3 regions of the Bacillus sp. CPT56D-587-MTF genome follow, and region 1 is predicted to be linked to each of the others. Evidence: riboswitches for the same ligand, from Rfam matches in the RefSeq annotation. Region 1 holds a riboswitch; each other region holds the start of a gene.

Region 1 (5,569 bases):
CCACTTAATAGTAGTTTCAACTGTTGTTTACGTGGTTGTGGTTTTAAATTCACTGTTAATCCATCTAGGTTTTTTTCTAATTCACCTTTTAAATATTCACCAGTCTTTTTAGCTAAAGCATTGTCACTTGTTAATAGTTCGATTGTTACTTTGTCAGTACCAAGTTCTTGTTTTGCTTTTTTCCAGTTTTCTTTCGCTGTTTTCACATCATCCTTGACTAGATTTCCATTTTCTTTACGGAAGTCATTGCCTTCTGGACTCTTTGCAAATTTCGCAGGAACCATTCCTTCAGCTGGAATAGCACCGTTATTTAAAATTGTTTCTACGTAAGCCTTTTTATTCATTGCGCCGTTAATAGCAAGGCGTGCATGTTGATTTTTTAATGTTTCATTTTTCTGATTTAGTCGTAAGAATTGAATGCCGACTTCAGCGCGTTCCTTGAAGTTTGGATCGCTCTTATATTTATCAACAAACTCTGCAGTTAAAGCAACGCGATCAATTTGTCCTGAATCATATAAGTTCACTTCTGTAGACTTATCTTTAACGACATTGAAGTTGATTTCTTCTAATTTTACCGTTTTAGCATCCCAATAGTTAGGGTTTTTCTTCAATTGGAAACTTTGTTCGTGTTTCCAGTTATCTAATGTGAAAGCACCGTTGTAAATTAAATGATTTGTTTCTAAACCGTATTTATCGCCCTGAGACTTTAAGTACTCTTCATTAATTGGCAAGAATGTTGAGAATGTCGTTAAGCTTAAGAAGTAAGGAACAGGACGGTCTAGTTGTACTTCTAACGTTTTGTCATCAACAGCTTTGACCCCTAGTTGATCAATTGGTAATTGTTTTTGGTTTATTTGTTTCGCATTCTGTACATCGAAGAATAAGAATGCGTATTCAGCTGCTGTATCAGGATTTACGGCACGTTGCCAAGCAAAGACGAAGTCCTTTGCTGTAACAGGAGTACCGTTTGACCATTTTGAATCACGCAGATGGAATGTATATTTTGTTTTATCGGGACTAATGTCAACCGACTCAGCAACACCAGGAATCGGTTTGTTATCTTCTCCCATTGCATATAGCCCTTCAAAAACATTACGCATTACGTTCATGGATTCCCCATCCGTTGCTTTTGCAACATCCATTGTTGGAATTTCTGAAGCGAATGATAAGTTAATTGCCTGTTTATCAGGTGCTTTATCGTTTGCTTTCGCTCCGCTTGCATTATCTTTATTTCCCCCGCAAGCAGTTAGTAATAGACTTGCCCCTAAAACAGATGCAACAACAGGTACAACTTTTTTCTTCATTGTTCGTTCCTCCCTAAATGTGTTGTTCGTAACGTCATAATGTCCGTGTCTTGAAGTAGCTATAGAAGGAGATAAAACCTATTATAAATATTTGTTTATAGGTAATCAGGTGTTCTATATGTATATACATGTCGAACTATAATCTATCGTTATATGTTTCAACGTAGTAGACATTATATTTTGATGGTGAAATATTTTGTTTCTTTGATTATTTAGAATATTAACACTGAAAAGAACTATATGTCAATAATAAAAATAGATTGTTAATTTATCAGAATAATATATTAAAAAAGCAGATTCTCATGTGTGAGAGAACCTATTTTTAATATATTTCGCTAAAAAAACAATTGGTGTGGGCTAATAATAAGTGGGGATGAAGAAACCCCCGCTTATTAAAGTTTCACTTTATTTTTCAATTTTTGTCCACTTGAAGTTTAATTGACCTGCAAAGTCTACTTGCACAATTCCTTTCACATAAGAACGTTCTAAATAAGATTCGCCTTTTTGGTAAAGAGGAGCGATAACAGAGTCTTTAAATAATATTTTCTCGGATGCTAGTAATGCTTCCCAGCGAGCTTTTTCATCACCAGCTAAAGTTGTTTTCACTTTTGCTATTGTTTCATCGAATTCCTTATTAGAGTAATGATCTAAGTTATAAGGGTTATTCGTTGTAAATAGCTCAAGGAATGTAATTGGATCCGCAAAGTCAGGGCTCCAGCCATCAATTCCGATTTCGTAGTCACCTTTTAATAAAAGCGAAACTTGTTGCTTACGCGGCTGAGGTTTTATATTTACTATTAATCCATCTAGATTCTTTTCTAGTTGTCCTTTTAAGAATTCACCAGTTTTCTTATCAAGGTCAGCATCACTCGTTAATAATTCTAATGTTATCTTTTCAGAACCAAGCTCTTGTTTAGCTTTTTTCCATAACTCTTGTGCAGATTTTGTATCAACTTTTGTTAAATCGCCGTTTGCAGTACGGAAGTCTTTTCCTTCAGGTCCTTTTGCAAAGTTTTTTGGAACGAGACCAAATGTTGGTGTAGAGCCATCATTTAATAACGTATTTACAAAGGATTTTCTATCAATTGTTTGATCAATTGCTTGGCGTGCAGAAACGTTTTGAAGTACTTTGTTTTGTTGATTCATACGTAAAAATTGTACGCCTACGTTTGGACGTTCTTTAAAGTTAGCATCCTTTTTATATTTATCGACGAAGTCAGATGTTAGTTTTATACGATCTAATTGTTTTGACTCGAATAAATTTACTTCTGTTGATTTTTCTTTTACGACATTAAAATTGATTTCTTCTAGTTTGACAGTATCTTTATCCCAATAGGTAGGGTTCTTCTTAAATTTAAAGCTTTGTTCGTGCTTCCAATCGCTTAGTGTAAAAGCTCCATTGTACAAGATTGTATTATCTTCTAAAGCGTACTTATCACCTTGTACTTTAAAGAATTCCTCATTAATTGGTAGAAATGTTGGGAACGCTGTTAAGCTAATAAAATAAGGAACAGGACGCTCTAATTCTACCTCAAACGTATGGTCATCAACTGCTTTTACACCAAGTTGGTCGGCTGGAAGTTCTTTGTTGTTAATTTTTGTTGCGTTTTTAATATCAAAGAATAAAAATGCATATTCAGAGGCTGTTGCTGGATCTACGGCACGTTGCCAAGCGAACACAAAATCTTTAGCTGTAACAGGAGTGCCGTTTGACCATTTTGAATCTCGCAAATGGAATGTGTATTTCGTTTTATCGCCACTTACTTCATGAGATTTTGCAACACCAGGAACAGGTTTGTTACCTTCACCAAGATTATACAAACCTTCAAATACGTTTCTCATTACTTGACCAGAATCAGTATCTGTAGCACGAGCCGTATCCATTGTTCGTATTTCAGTAGGTGAAGATAAGTTTAAAACCTGTTTACTAGGTGCCTCGTCTTTTGCATTTGCTCCGCTTGCTTCGTTTTTATAATTACCGCAACCAGTTAATAAAATACTTACTCCTACAACTGATGCAATACCGGGTACAAACTTCTTTTTCATTTGATTTTCCTCCTAAATAATTAAGTTTGGATGATGATGAGGGAAATGAAAAATAAAAAATCCCTCTTTTCATATTGAGAAAGAGGGATTTTTACGTACAAGTTATGCACCCGTATATAAACGAAGTCCCTCATTCTATCTTTCAAGCATAAAGCTTGCAGGAAGTGGCACAGTATTCAAAATGAACCTGTTGCCGAGGTTTCAAAGGGCCAGTCCCTCCACCTCTCTTGATACAATGAGTAAACGAATAAATTTTATTAATTTTTGTGTTTCTTTGATAATTCAAAATCTTACACCTTGAATAATGAAGTGTCAACTAAATGAAATATAGTTTAAATTTTCAGTTTTCTTAAATGGAAAAACCACTGCATATGGCAGTGGTTTTTCTACTAGAAGTTAAAGTTATCTGGATCTGGACCAACGCGACGATCTTCATTTAAAGCTTGAATTGCTTTCATATCATCAGCACTTAATTCAAAGTCGAAGATGTTTGCATTTTCAATAATGCGATGTTCTTTAATTGATTTGGGAATTGTTACAACTTCGTTTTGTAAATCCCAACGTAAAATAATTTGCGCAGTTGATTTATTATATTTTGTCGCAATTTCTTGTAACGTTGGATTATCTAGTAGTTGTCCTTGCATTAATGGTGACCAAGCTTCAAGCTGGATATTATGTTCTTTACAGAATGCATGTAACTCTTCTTGTGCTAAACGTGGGTGGTATTCCACTTGGTTGACCATTGGCTTAATTTCAGCAATTTCAAATACGTCTTGTAAGTGGTGAATGTGGAAATTACTCACACCGATAGCGCGAACACGGCCATCTTTATAAAGTGTTTCTAATGCTTTCCATGATTCAGTATATTTCCCTTTTACAGGCCAATGTACTAAATATAAATCTAAATATTCTAGACCTAATTTCTCTAATGTAGTTTCAAATGCTTGAAGCGTTGTTTCATATCCTTGATCGCTATTCCATACTTTTGAGGTAATAAATAATTCTTCACGTGAAACACCGGATTCACGAATCGCTTGCCCAACGCCTTCTTCATTTTGATAGATTGCTGCAGTATCGATGCTGCGGTAGCCATTTTTAATTGCTGCTTTTACAGAATCAATTACTTCTGAACCATCTTCTACTTTAAAAACACCTAAACCAAACCAAGGCATTTTTACACCGTTATGTAATGTTGTATAATCTTTTAAACTTGTTAAAATCATATTATTTCCCCCTAGCTTTTTTGTTTGTTGCTTCTACTGCTTTTTGAATTGCCTCTGAAAAATTATATTCGTATAAAGTTTTGAGACCCTCAGCTGTGGAACCACCTGGCGTTATTACTTGTTCGCGAAGGTTAGCTGGATTTTGCGTTTGTTCAAGCATAGAAGCAGAGCCAGAAATCATTTGAATGACAAGGTGTTTTGCGGTTTCTTCATCAACTCCATAACTTTTTGTTGCTTCAATTAAGCTTTCAGCAAAGTAATAAAGGAAGGCTGGTGCACTTCCAGTAACTGCAGTAAGCTGATGAACTTCTTCCTCAGTACAAAGTTGCGAAGTACCAATACCTTTTAAAAGTAGTTGCAGGGTTTCTTGATGTATCTCGTTTACTGATTGTCCCATTGTATATAAGGAGATAGACTTTCCAATTTCAGCAGCTGTATTAGGCATAATCCAAGCAACAGGCGTGCCTTTTGGGAGTCTAGCTTCTAAATAAGATGGTCCAATGCCAGCTGCTACTGTTACGACTAGTTGATTTGATATTAACGGAGATAGCTCAGCTAATAACTCTTCATGAGCCGAAGGTGGCATTGCTAAAACAACCGTATCAACAGATGTAACATGCTGTTTCCAATCTGTTGTAGTAGACACATTATATTGATGTTGTAACTGTTTTAGCTTTTCTATGTTGCTTCGGTTAGAGACGATAATTTCTTCGATGTACTCTTTGCTTGTTTTAAGTAATCCGGAAAATATAGCTTCTGCCATACGACCGGCACCAATAAATAAAATTCGATGTTTAGTTAGCATATCCTTTATTCCTTTCTAGTAGAGATATGTTATAAAAACGATATCATCTTTAAGAGAATTTTGTAAAAAGAAAAGACTTACCGTAGATGGAATGGATAATGAGAAGGAGGAAATTCATGCTAATATTAGCTATTATTAATCTCTTTATATGTGTAGCTGGTTTGCTAGAGTGGAAGAGCAATTATAAGGGG
Region 2 (5,569 bases), 580 kb from region 1:
CGAAGAATAGTGCTACGTCGCCTTCTTCACCTACGTTTGCAGAGCAATGCATAGAAAGAATATCTTGTTCAGGTAATAAGAAGTTCATAATAGAGAAGATTGATTTTTTCATTTCTCCAGCGTATTCTGTACCACCAATTAGTACGATACGTTTTTCGAATGAAACCATAATGAATGCTTCAGAGTTTGTACCGTCAACAGCTGGATCAGCTTTGAAATTCGGTGCAGAAACAATTGTGAACTCTGATTCATGAGTTGTTAATTCTTCTTCAGTTGGACGAATGAATAATTGATGTACAAATAAATTGTGCCATGCATATTCGTTAATAACTTGAATTGGTAGGCGGTAATTGCGGTCAGCGCCTGCAAATCCTTTGAAGACGAATAACTCTTCTTTTTCTTTTAAGTATTCTAAAACTTTAGTATATAATTTATTAAAATGTTCTTCAGAAATCGGTTGGTTCACAGCTCCCCAAGCAATTTTGTCAGCAACCGATGCTTCTTTCACAATAAATTTATCTTTAGGAGAACGTCCTGTATATTTTCCAGTTGAAGCAGAAACGGCACCAGTCGAAGTTAATTTCCCTTCATTTCGCATTAATACTTTTTCCACTAATTGCGGAACACTTAGTTGAATCTGTGCATTGCTTCCGTTCAATAATTCGTGTAAACCAATTTGGACATTCACAGTACTCATATTTATATACCATCCTTTTCATTTAATGAAATATTTCTCGTAATCCCCAACAAGAGTATAACACAATTATATAAATAATGTATACTATTTATTTCTTTTTGTTTGTGTGAATGCATTATTTCCCTATTAATATTTCATTTCAGGCGTATTGAGAAAAACTTTCAGGAAAATGTGAATATTAATTGACAAATGAATATCATTTCTTTAGTATAGGTTGGGACGGATACTCTCTTATCCCGAGCTGGCGGAGGGACAGGCCCGATGAAGCCCAGCAACCTCACTTGTAGTGGTAAATACAGGTGAATAGGTGCTAAAACCTGTGCGAGGCTACAGGTCTCGAACGATAAGAGCGAAGGGCAAAAAGCAGTATGCAAGTAGCAAATTAAACCTTTCCTCTATGTAAAGTAGGAAAGGTTTTTCTGTATGCTTGTGTGGGAGAATAAATGTATGTCGCAGTTTGTGGCAAATTAAGGATGAGTTCCGTACAATATATACAATTACTGTAGGGAGGTTTACCACATGACAAAAAAACGTCATCTGTTCACATCTGAGTCTGTAACTGAAGGACATCCAGATAAAATTTGTGACCAAATTTCTGATTCAATTTTAGATGCGATCTTATCAAAAGACGCAAATGCACGTGTAGCTTGTGAAACAACTGTAACAACTGGTTTAGTATTGGTAGCGGGGGAAATTACGACTTCTACTTACGTAGATATTCCAAAAATCGTTCGTGAAACAATTCAAGGCATTGGTTACACACGCGCAAAATACGGATTCGATGCAGAAACTTGTGCAGTTTTAACATCTATCGATGAGCAATCTGCTGACATCGCTATGGGTGTTGACCAAGCGCTAGAAGCACGCGAAGGTCAAATGACTGACGCTGAGATTGAGGCAATTGGTGCAGGAGACCAAGGTTTAATGTTTGGTTTCGCATGTAATGAAACACAAGAGTTAATGCCACTTCCAATCTCGCTTGCTCACAAATTAGCTCGCCGTTTAACTGAAGTACGTAAAGATGATACATTATCATACTTACGTCCGGATGGAAAAACGCAAGTTACAGTTGAGTATGATGAAAATGGTAAACCAGTACGTGTTGATACTATCGTAATTTCTACACAACATCACCCAGATGTTACATGGGAAGAAATCGATCGCGACTTAAAAGAGCACGTAATTAAAGCTGTAGTACCAGCAGAATTAATGGATGGAGAAACGAAATTCTTCATTAACCCAACTGGCCGCTTCGTAATTGGTGGACCACAAGGTGATGCTGGTTTAACAGGACGTAAAATCATCGTTGATACTTACGGTGGATACGCTCGCCACGGTGGCGGTGCATTCTCTGGTAAAGATGCAACGAAAGTTGACCGTTCTGCAGCATATGCAGCTCGTTATGTTGCGAAAAACATCGTAGCAGCTGGTTTTGCTGAAAAAGCAGAAGTACAACTTGCATACGCAATCGGTGTAGCACAACCAGTATCAATTTCAGTTGATACATTCGGCACTGGTAAAGTATCTGAAGACGTACTAGTAGAGCTAGTTCGTAACAACTTCGATCTTCGCCCAGCTGGTATTATTAAAATGCTAGACTTACGTCGCCCAATTTACAAACAAACAGCAGCTTACGGCCACTTTGGACGTACTGATGTAGATCTATCATGGGAACGTACAGACAAAGCAGCAGCTTTAAAAGAGCAAGCTGGTCTATAATATATGAAAAAAAGCTTTGCGCGGTGAGCGCAAAGCTTTTTTTATTTATAATTACGTTGGAATAAAGCGAAGAGTTCAATGTCATGCCAATTGCCATTGCGGAATATAGCTTCTTTACAAGTTCCTTCATGTTGAAAACCGAGTGATTTATATAATTTAATTGCTCTATCGTTAAAAGAAAATACTCGTAAAGAAAGGCGATGTAAATTTAATTCTAAAAATGCATAATCCAATAATAAGGTGAAAGCTTCCTTCCCATAACCTTGCCCCCAGTAATCCTTGTTACCAATATCAATAATACATTCAGCGTTTCGATTATACGAATCAATATGAATTAAAGAAGTAATACCAATTGAAAGATGCGTAGATTTTTCTTCAATGATATAGCTCTTAGAGTCCGAAGAATGAATAAATTGCTGGCAAAGTTTTTCTGTGTCTTGAAGGGAATATTTATCAAGAGTGAGAGTAGTTGAACTCATAACGTCTATATCATTATGCCATTTATAATATGTTAGAATATCATCTTCGGAAAACTTTCGTAACTGGATACGGTTTGATTCAAACAATGTAAGTCCTCCTTTTGTATTTCCTTTTCACATGATTTACAAAGGATTGATTTCTTCTGGAACATATGTAATCAACCTTTCATTTGACGTGCTTTACCTGCGCAAAATGCACTGCTTAGTAAAAATAGCGTTGCGAATATAATACTTACTAATGTAGCGTATGGAATTGCGCCTTTTAGAGAAAAACCGACAGTGATGGAAGCGACGAATAAGAGGATGAATGTTGTTGTTAATTTTTTGTATAGTTCCATAATAGGTAGACCTCCGATTTATTTTTTAGTACAAGTTTTAAAATTGAATTCTATTATGTAGAAAATATAAAGAGTAGCTAAAGATGTGTAGTCTAGGAGTATAAGAAAGGGCACTTTCCTTTTTGTGGGTTAGTATACTTATATTGTATCATGGCGCATTATTGGCTTCATACATAATTGTGTAAAGATATGTATGATAAAATGAAGAAAAGTTTTTAAGAAAGGAAAGATAAAAAATGAGTGTAACTGAACATAAAAAACAAGCTCCAAAAGAAGTGCGTTGCAAGATTGTTACGATTTCCGATACACGTACGGAAGAAACAGATAAGAGCGGACAACTATTACATGAATTGTTAAAAGAAGCGGGACATAAAGTAACTTCTTATGAAATTGTAAAAGATGATAAAGAAAGTATTCAGCAAGCAGTGTTAGCTGGTTATCATAAGGAAGATGTAGATGTTGTATTAACAAATGGCGGTACTGGTATTACGAAACGCGATGTCACAATTGAAGCAGTATCAGCGTTATTAGATAAAGAAATTGTTGGATTTGGTGAGCTGTTCCGTATGATTAGTTATTTAGAAGATATCGGAAGCAGCGCAATGTTAAGTAGAGCGATTGGTGGTACAATTGGGCGCAAAGTAGTCTTCTCGATGCCAGGGTCTAGCGGAGCGGTTCGCCTTGCGATGAATAAATTAATTTTACCGGAATTAGGTCATATTACATTTGAGCTGCATCGCCAATGAGTAAGTATGCTGGAATTGTATTAGCAGGTGGTATGTCGAGTAGATTCGGTGAGCCGAAAGCGTTAGCAATTTGGAAGGAAACTACTTTTGTTGAGCATATTGTGAAAGTGATGGGAAATACTTTGCAAGACATTGTAGTAATTAGCCATACTGATATAAAAGAGCGAGTAGAGCAATTCGTACAAGTACCTGTTATAGAAGACATTCCGCACTATAAAGGGAATGGACCGCTGGCCGGCATTGTATCAGGAATGGAATACATAGAAGCAGATTGGTACGCTATTATGCCTTGCGATGCACCAAACGTGTCGCATGAATGGTTTACCATTTTACTAGAGCAAACGAACAATGAATATGATGCGGTTGTACCTATTATTAATGGAAGAAAACAACCGCTACTTGCGGCGTATCATAACCGCGTGAAAGAAAAGATTTATGCTTTACTTCAGGAAGAAAAAAGAAGTATGGGGCAGCTTTTATCACAATGTAATGTGAAGTATGTTTCTGGAGAAGATGTACAAGCGAATGCGGATTGGTTTATAAATGTAAATACGAAAGAAGAATATGTGCAGGCTCAAAAAGACCTTTCAAATGAATGAAAGGTTTTTTTGATATACAGAATTGGGGAACAATTGCTGTATAAAGGTATGTGAGTGAGTTGATTTTAAGGGGAATTCTTAAAATCATTATACAGTTAAAACACTGTATAACCATATATTAATTTTTATGGGTTTTTATTACAAGTCTGTTTAGTTATGTTTATTTTTGATATAATTAATATAGAAATAAAACAATGCTTAACCTTATGTATCATTTATTAAACTAAAATTTATGACCATGTAATAAACTCCCTTCGTTTTTTGAAGGGAGTTTTTCTATTTAAGCAAGCAACTCTGATGCGTTATGCTGAAGGACTTCTTCATATTGGTTAAGCAAGCCACGAAAGACCTCATCCCAGCTCTTTGATTTCGCAAAAGAGGAAGATTCTATTCCCATCTGCTCAAGTTTTTCTTCATTTTGTAATAAAAAATAAATGGATGATAGAAATGCATCTTCATTTTTAGGCGGACAAAGAACTCCCGTTTTTCCATCTGTAATAATATTTTTAACCCCGCCACTATTTGCACCAATAACAGGTGTACCGCATGCGAGTGATTCAAGTACGACATTTCCGAATGTTTCAGTAGCTGATGGAAACACCATTATGTTAGAACAAGCATATGCTTCAGCTAAATCCCCGCCTTGTAAATAGCCAGTAAAAGTGATATTTGTTTTCGGAACAGCTTCACGTAAACTTGTTGCTAGAGGACCGTCTCCTGCGATGAGCCAATGAATATCGTTTCGAGTATGTGCTGTTTTAACGATAAGATGTTGCAGCGTATCAATATCTTTTTCAGGAGCAATTCGTCCAACATAGGAAAGGACATACTTCGCTGTAATATTATATTTTTTTCGGAATAGGTCTGTATTGTAAGCTGGATGAAAGAGTGTGCAATCTACACCACGTCCCCATATAGAGAGGGTCTGAAAGCCTTTATTTTTTAATTGATGTAATGTTTCAAAGGAAGGTACAAAATTTTTTTGCATATG
Region 3 (5,569 bases), 1.3 Mb from region 1:
ATTTTGTAAAGAGAAAAATAAGAATGGGGCTGAAAAAATGAAAGTCGCATGTATTCAAATGGATATTGTTTTTGGAGATGTAGAAAAAAATATTGAGAATGCTAAAAATAAAATAAGTGAAGCTATGAAGGAAAGGCCAGATGTTATCGTCTTACCAGAACTATGGACAACAGGATATGATTTAACGAGACTTTCTGAAATTGCAGATAGGGATGGAGTGGAAACGAAAGAAAAGTTAATAGAATGGGCGAAGCGATATGATGTACATATTGTTGGTGGGTCCATAGCAAAGCAAACAGAGCAAGGCGTTACAAATACGATGTATGTTGTAAATAATGAAGGACAGTTAGTCAACGAATATAGTAAAGTACATTTATTTCAGCTTATGGATGAACATAAATATTTAATAGCTGGTAATGGTACGGGCGAATTTAAGCTAGATGATGTTGAATGCGCTGGAACAATTTGTTATGATATTCGTTTTCCAGAGTGGATGCGTGTTCATACTGCTAAAGGGGCAAAAGTATTATTTGTTGTAGCTGAATGGCCATTAGTTCGTTTAGCACATTGGCGTTTGCTATTGCAAGCAAGAGCAGTTGAAAATCAGTGTTATGTTGTTGCGTGTAATAGAGCAGGGAAGGATCCGAATAATGTGTTTGCAGGTCATTCTTTAATTGTGGATCCTTGGGGTGAAGTTGTAGTAGAGGCGAATGAAGAGGAATCAATTTTATTTGGAGAGCTTGAATTCGAGAAAATTAAAGAAGTACGTAAAGGAATTCCAGTTTTTGCGGATCGCCGTCCAGAATTATACAAATAAAATGTTGACAAGTGATTTTTATTCTTGGTATAGTCTTCAACATAAAGTTAAAAATTCAAAAAATTATACAACTCTTATCAAGAGCAGGTGGAGGGATTTGGCCCGATGAAGCCCAGCAACCGACCGTAATACCATTGTGAAATGGGGCGTTTATTACGCCAAAAGGCACGGTGCTAATTCCAGCAGAAAGTAAAACTTTCTGGCAGATAAGAGGAGAGAAGATAAACTTCAAACCTCTTTCTTAGTGGAAAGAGGTTTTTCTATGTTAGAAAAACCTCTGAATTTAAAAAGGGGGAGAAGAAGATGGGATATTATTCATTAACAGAAATAACAGCTGTACAATATGCGAAAGATTATGGCTATTTTGAAGAGAAGGCAAATGTCATTTGTCATGAAATTGGAGATGGAAACTTAAATTACGTGTTCAAATTAGATGATGGAGAGAAATCCATTATAATAAAACAAGCACTGCCTTATGCGAAAGTAGTTGGTGAAAGCTGGCCATTGTCTATAAAAAGAGCAACGATTGAAAGCAAGGCATTACAAATTTTTGCGCAGTATGTACCGGATTATGTTCCAGTAGTGTACAGTCATGACGAAGAGTTAGCGATAACGGTAATAGAAGACTTATCAAGACTAACAATTACAAGAAAAGGATTAATAGACGGAGAAGAATATCCGCTTTTATCCCAGCATATTGGTCGTTTTCTAGCACATGTTTTATTTTACACTTCAGATTTTGGTTTACAGTCAGAAGAGAAGAGGATACTAGAAGGTACCTTTGTAAATCCGGACCTATGTAAAATTACAGAGGATTTAGTGTTTACAGATCCGTTTGGGCATTATGATACAAATGATTATGAGCCAGATTTACAGCTCGTGGTTGATGAACTTTGGAGTGATAAAACTTTAAAACTAAAAGTAGCACAATATAAATATAAGTTCTTAACAAGAAAAGAAACTCTTATTCATGGTGATTTACATACTGGTAGTATTTTTTCGTCACCTTCTGAAACGAAAGTGATTGATCCAGAATTTGCGACATATGGCCCATTTGGGTTTGACATAGGTCAATTTATTGCAAATCTATTATTAAATGCGTTATCTAGAGAAGAAGAAAAGAGAAGTGTACTATTTTTCCATATAGAAAAGACGTGGAGTTATTTTGTAGAGACTTTTACAAAGTTATGGATTGGAGAAGGTGTAGAAGCATATACGAAAGAAAAACAATGGTTACCAATTATTTTGCAAAATATCTTTACTGATGCTGTTGGATTTGCCGGATGTGAACTAATTCGTAGAACAATTGGTTTAGCTCATGTAGCAGATTTAGATGAAATAGAAAATAAAGAAACAAGAATTCAAGCTAAGAAACAAGCGCTATCCTTAGGAAAAGAACTAATAAAATATGAATCTAAAAGTGCTGATATTCAACTGTTTCGAACATTATTTCAACAGACAGTTTCAAGGGGTGTAAAAGCATGAGTACAATCGTTACGGTTCCGAGATCTGTAAGTTGGAAAGGGGATGCAATTGCGGTATTAAATCAAACGAAATTGCCACATAGCACAGAATACAAAACATTAACGACTATTGAAGAGGTTTGGAAAAGTATCATAATGTTAGAAGTACGCGGAGCGCCTGCAATTGGAATTGTAGCTGCATTTGGCTTGGCGCTTGCAGCGAAAAAATATAATACTTTACATATCGAAGAATTTCAAAAGAAGTTTAATAGAGACTGTAACTATTTAGGGACATCACGCCCAACGGCAGTAAATTTATTTTGGGCAATTGATCGTATGAGAGAATCTATTCGAGAGATTACTACAATAAAAGAAGCGCAAAAAATATTAGAAGAAGAAGCGCTTCGCATTCAACAGGAAGATGAAGAGGTGTGTCGAAATATTGGGGAATATGCGTTAACATGTTTTAAAGATGGCGATAATATTTTAACAATCTGTAACGCTGGAAGTATCGCAACTGCCAGATATGGAACTGCATTAGCTCCCTTTTATATTGGAAAAGAGAAAGGTGTGCGTTTACATGCATATGCGTGTGAAACGAGACCAGTTTTACAAGGTGGTCGCTTAACGACGTGGGAATTGAAGCAAGCAAATATTGATGTGACCCTTATAACAGATAATACTGCAGCTCATGCTATTCAAACGAAAGAAATAAACGCAATTATTGTGGGGGCGGATCGAATTGTCGCAAATGGAGATACAGCCAATAAAATAGGGACAATGAATTTAGCTATTTTAGCAAAGTACTTTAATATCCCATTTTACGTTGCTGCGCCACTGTCAACATTTGATGTTACGAAAGAAACTGGAGCCGAAATTATTATTGAAGAAAGAGATGAAACAGAAGTTACGAAAATCTTTGGAAAACAAGTAGCACCAATTGGAACGGATGTTTATAATCCAGCATTTGACATAACACCGAATGAATTAATTACAGGAATTATTACTGAGAAAGGTATTATACGCGGGGACTATAAACGAGAAATTGCATCATTATTTGAAAAACAAGCTAATACATAATAGCTTGTTTTTTTATGCCTAAATGCAGTGTTTTCTCTTACTTATATAATGAAAGGAGGGGAAGAGGGTGGAAGAGTGGATCAAGATGATAGGTAATGTAGGGTTTCCGATTGTTGTAACATTATATTTACTCCACCGTATTGAAAGTAAATTAGAGGGGGTAATTGTTGCAATTGAGAAGCTCCCGCGGCAATTAATAAAGTACGAAGATCCTCGGGATAAAAAATAAAGTTTGCTCTTCTTGAGCAAACTTTATTTTTATTGAGCGGTATAACCACCATCGATAACGACAGCTTGACCAGTTATACCTTTAGCTTTTTCACTCGCTAAAAACATCGCATAATCTGCAATTTCTTGTACTTGTAATAAGCGCTTTTGTGGAACGAGTGGATAAATAACATCTTCTAAAACATTTTCAAGTGGTACATTTCGTGTAGTAGCTAAGTCTTGTAGTTGATTACGTACAAGGGGGGTATCAACATAACCAGGGCAAAGGGCATTAACAGTAATACCATGCGTAGCACCTTCTAAAGCGGCAACTTTTGTTAATCCAATTACGCCATGTTTTGCACTATTGTAGGCAGCTTTTCCAGCAAACCCGACAAGGCCGTTAATGGAAGCGACATTAATAATACGACCATATTTTTGTTGTTTCATAATCGGAAAGGCATGCTTAATTGCAATAAACGGAGCAATTTGCATAATTTGAATTAGTAGCTCGAACTTTTCAGTTGGAAAGTCTTCAATGGGTGAAACGTGTTGCATTCCTGCGTTGTTAATTAATATATGTAATGAACCGAAATGATCAACTGTTTGAGAAATTGCTGCTGTAATTTCCTCTTCAGATGTAACGTCACATTTTAAACCGATAGCTTGAAAACCTTCATTTTGTAATTGTTCAGCAGCTTCTTTTGCACGTTCTTCAAGCCGATCGGTAATCACAACTTTTGCACCTTCTTTTGCAAAAGCCTTTCCCATTTCATAACCAATGCCACTTGCAGCACCTGTTAAAAAGACAACTCGATTTGTAACCATGATGAAAAACATCCCTTCATAATAAAGTTTTCATAGTGCTCTATTTAGAGAAGCTATAATGAAATTCCTGCAAACATTTGGAAAAAATATCGTTAGCTATCTTGTTTTGCAAAATAGTCTTTGCTATACTATTTTGTAAAGCAAGATACTTACGCTTATCTATCTTGTAAAGCAAGATAGTAGGAGGATTTGAATTATGTCGACAAGTCAAATGCTGAAAGGGATTTTAGAAGGATGCTTACTTGCTATTATTTCTGAAGGCGAAATATACGGTTATGAAATGAGTGAAAAGCTAGCGAAGTATGGTTTTACAATGGCGAGTGAGGGAAGTATTTATCCGTTATTAATACGAATGCAAAAAGAAGGACTAATAACAAGCGTAATGAAGGAATCTCCATCTGGTCCAAAGAGAAAATATTATACATTAACAGAAAAAGGCGAGGAAGCACTTGATGAATTTATGGATCGCTGGGAAACGATGCAAAGTAGTGTAGAACGTCTACTTGAAGGGAAGGGAAGGAGAAAATAATGCTATCAAGTGAAGCGCGAAAGTTTTTGTTAGATATGAGATTATTTTTGACGGCAAAGAGTGTGAAAGAAAGCGATATTGAAAATTTTATAGAAGATGCGGAACTCCATTTAATTGAGGGTGAGAGTGATGGGAAAAGTGTAGAAGATATTTTCGGAAGCTCACCGAAAGAATATGCAAATGAACTTGTCAAAGTAATGGAAAGAGATAGACAGGAAACGTGGAAGCAAATTGGTTTTACAGTAATGAATATCGTATCGTTTTGGATTATTGCTTCTATCTTAATAGTGAATCATGGAATGTTACAGATTTCACTTATTCAGTGTATCGGTTATAGTTTTTCATTGATTTTAGTTGTTATAGGTCCTAATTTTCTACTTCGCAAAATGGCCTTCGTAACAAGTTTTACAAAAACATGGTTTTCTATGTGGTCTTTAGTTATGATCGCTCCAATGTTTTTATTAGGAGCTGTTACGATATTAGACGTGATATATCCGACAAAAATGCTCACATTCACCGAAGTGCAAAGTTATATAGTGGCTGGTGGGATTTTTATCATCACAGTAGCTATAAATATATATTTTGAAGGATGGTTTAAAAACTTATATTTAATCATTCCACTTTCAATTATGTTAGTGTTTAAAA

The links. Region 1 has a riboswitch for S-adenosylmethionine ahead of AC3WVZ_RS25860 (peptide ABC transporter substrate-binding protein). Riboswitches for the same ligand answer to the same signal wherever they lie in the genome.
Region 2: linked by a shared signal. The riboswitch ahead of metK (methionine adenosyltransferase) and the one ahead of AC3WVZ_RS25860 (peptide ABC transporter substrate-binding protein) in region 1 are both predicted to bind S-adenosylmethionine.
Region 3: linked by a shared signal. The riboswitch ahead of mtnK (S-methyl-5-thioribose kinase) and the one ahead of AC3WVZ_RS25860 (peptide ABC transporter substrate-binding protein) in region 1 are both predicted to bind S-adenosylmethionine.

What each region holds. Positions count from the first base shown of each region.
Region 1 is NZ_JBYTEF010000001.1:4,982,205-4,987,773, reverse strand. Features, by position in the region: gene AC3WVZ_RS25865 (peptide ABC transporter substrate-binding protein) at 1-1,304, opposite strand, end outside; gene AC3WVZ_RS25860 (peptide ABC transporter substrate-binding protein) at 1,710-3,350, opposite strand; SAM riboswitch class I at 3,483-3,587, opposite strand; gene AC3WVZ_RS25855 (aldo/keto reductase) at 3,740-4,573, opposite strand; gene proC (pyrroline-5-carboxylate reductase) at 4,575-5,378, opposite strand.
Region 2 is NZ_JBYTEF010000001.1:4,402,017-4,407,585, reverse strand. Features, by position in the region: gene pckA (phosphoenolpyruvate carboxykinase (ATP)) at 1-697, opposite strand, end outside; SAM riboswitch class I at 926-1,047, shown strand; gene metK (methionine adenosyltransferase) at 1,217-2,416, shown strand; gene AC3WVZ_RS22720 (GNAT family N-acetyltransferase) at 2,458-2,982, opposite strand; gene AC3WVZ_RS22715 (hypothetical protein) at 3,054-3,233, opposite strand; gene AC3WVZ_RS22710 (MogA/MoaB family molybdenum cofactor biosynthesis protein) at 3,470-3,979, shown strand; gene AC3WVZ_RS22705 (molybdenum cofactor guanylyltransferase) at 3,976-4,578, shown strand; gene AC3WVZ_RS22700 (glycosyltransferase family 4 protein) at 4,859-5,569, opposite strand, start outside.
Region 3 is NZ_JBYTEF010000001.1:3,661,513-3,667,081, reverse strand. Features, by position in the region: gene AC3WVZ_RS18765 (carbon-nitrogen family hydrolase) at 1-817, shown strand, start outside; SAM riboswitch class I at 889-1,030, shown strand; gene mtnK (S-methyl-5-thioribose kinase) at 1,121-2,302, shown strand; gene mtnA (S-methyl-5-thioribose-1-phosphate isomerase) at 2,299-3,360, shown strand; gene AC3WVZ_RS18750 (YvrJ family protein) at 3,428-3,589, shown strand; gene AC3WVZ_RS18745 (3-hydroxybutyrate dehydrogenase) at 3,619-4,395, opposite strand; gene AC3WVZ_RS18740 (PadR family transcriptional regulator) at 4,592-4,924, shown strand; gene AC3WVZ_RS18735 (DUF1129 domain-containing protein) at 4,924-5,569, shown strand, end outside.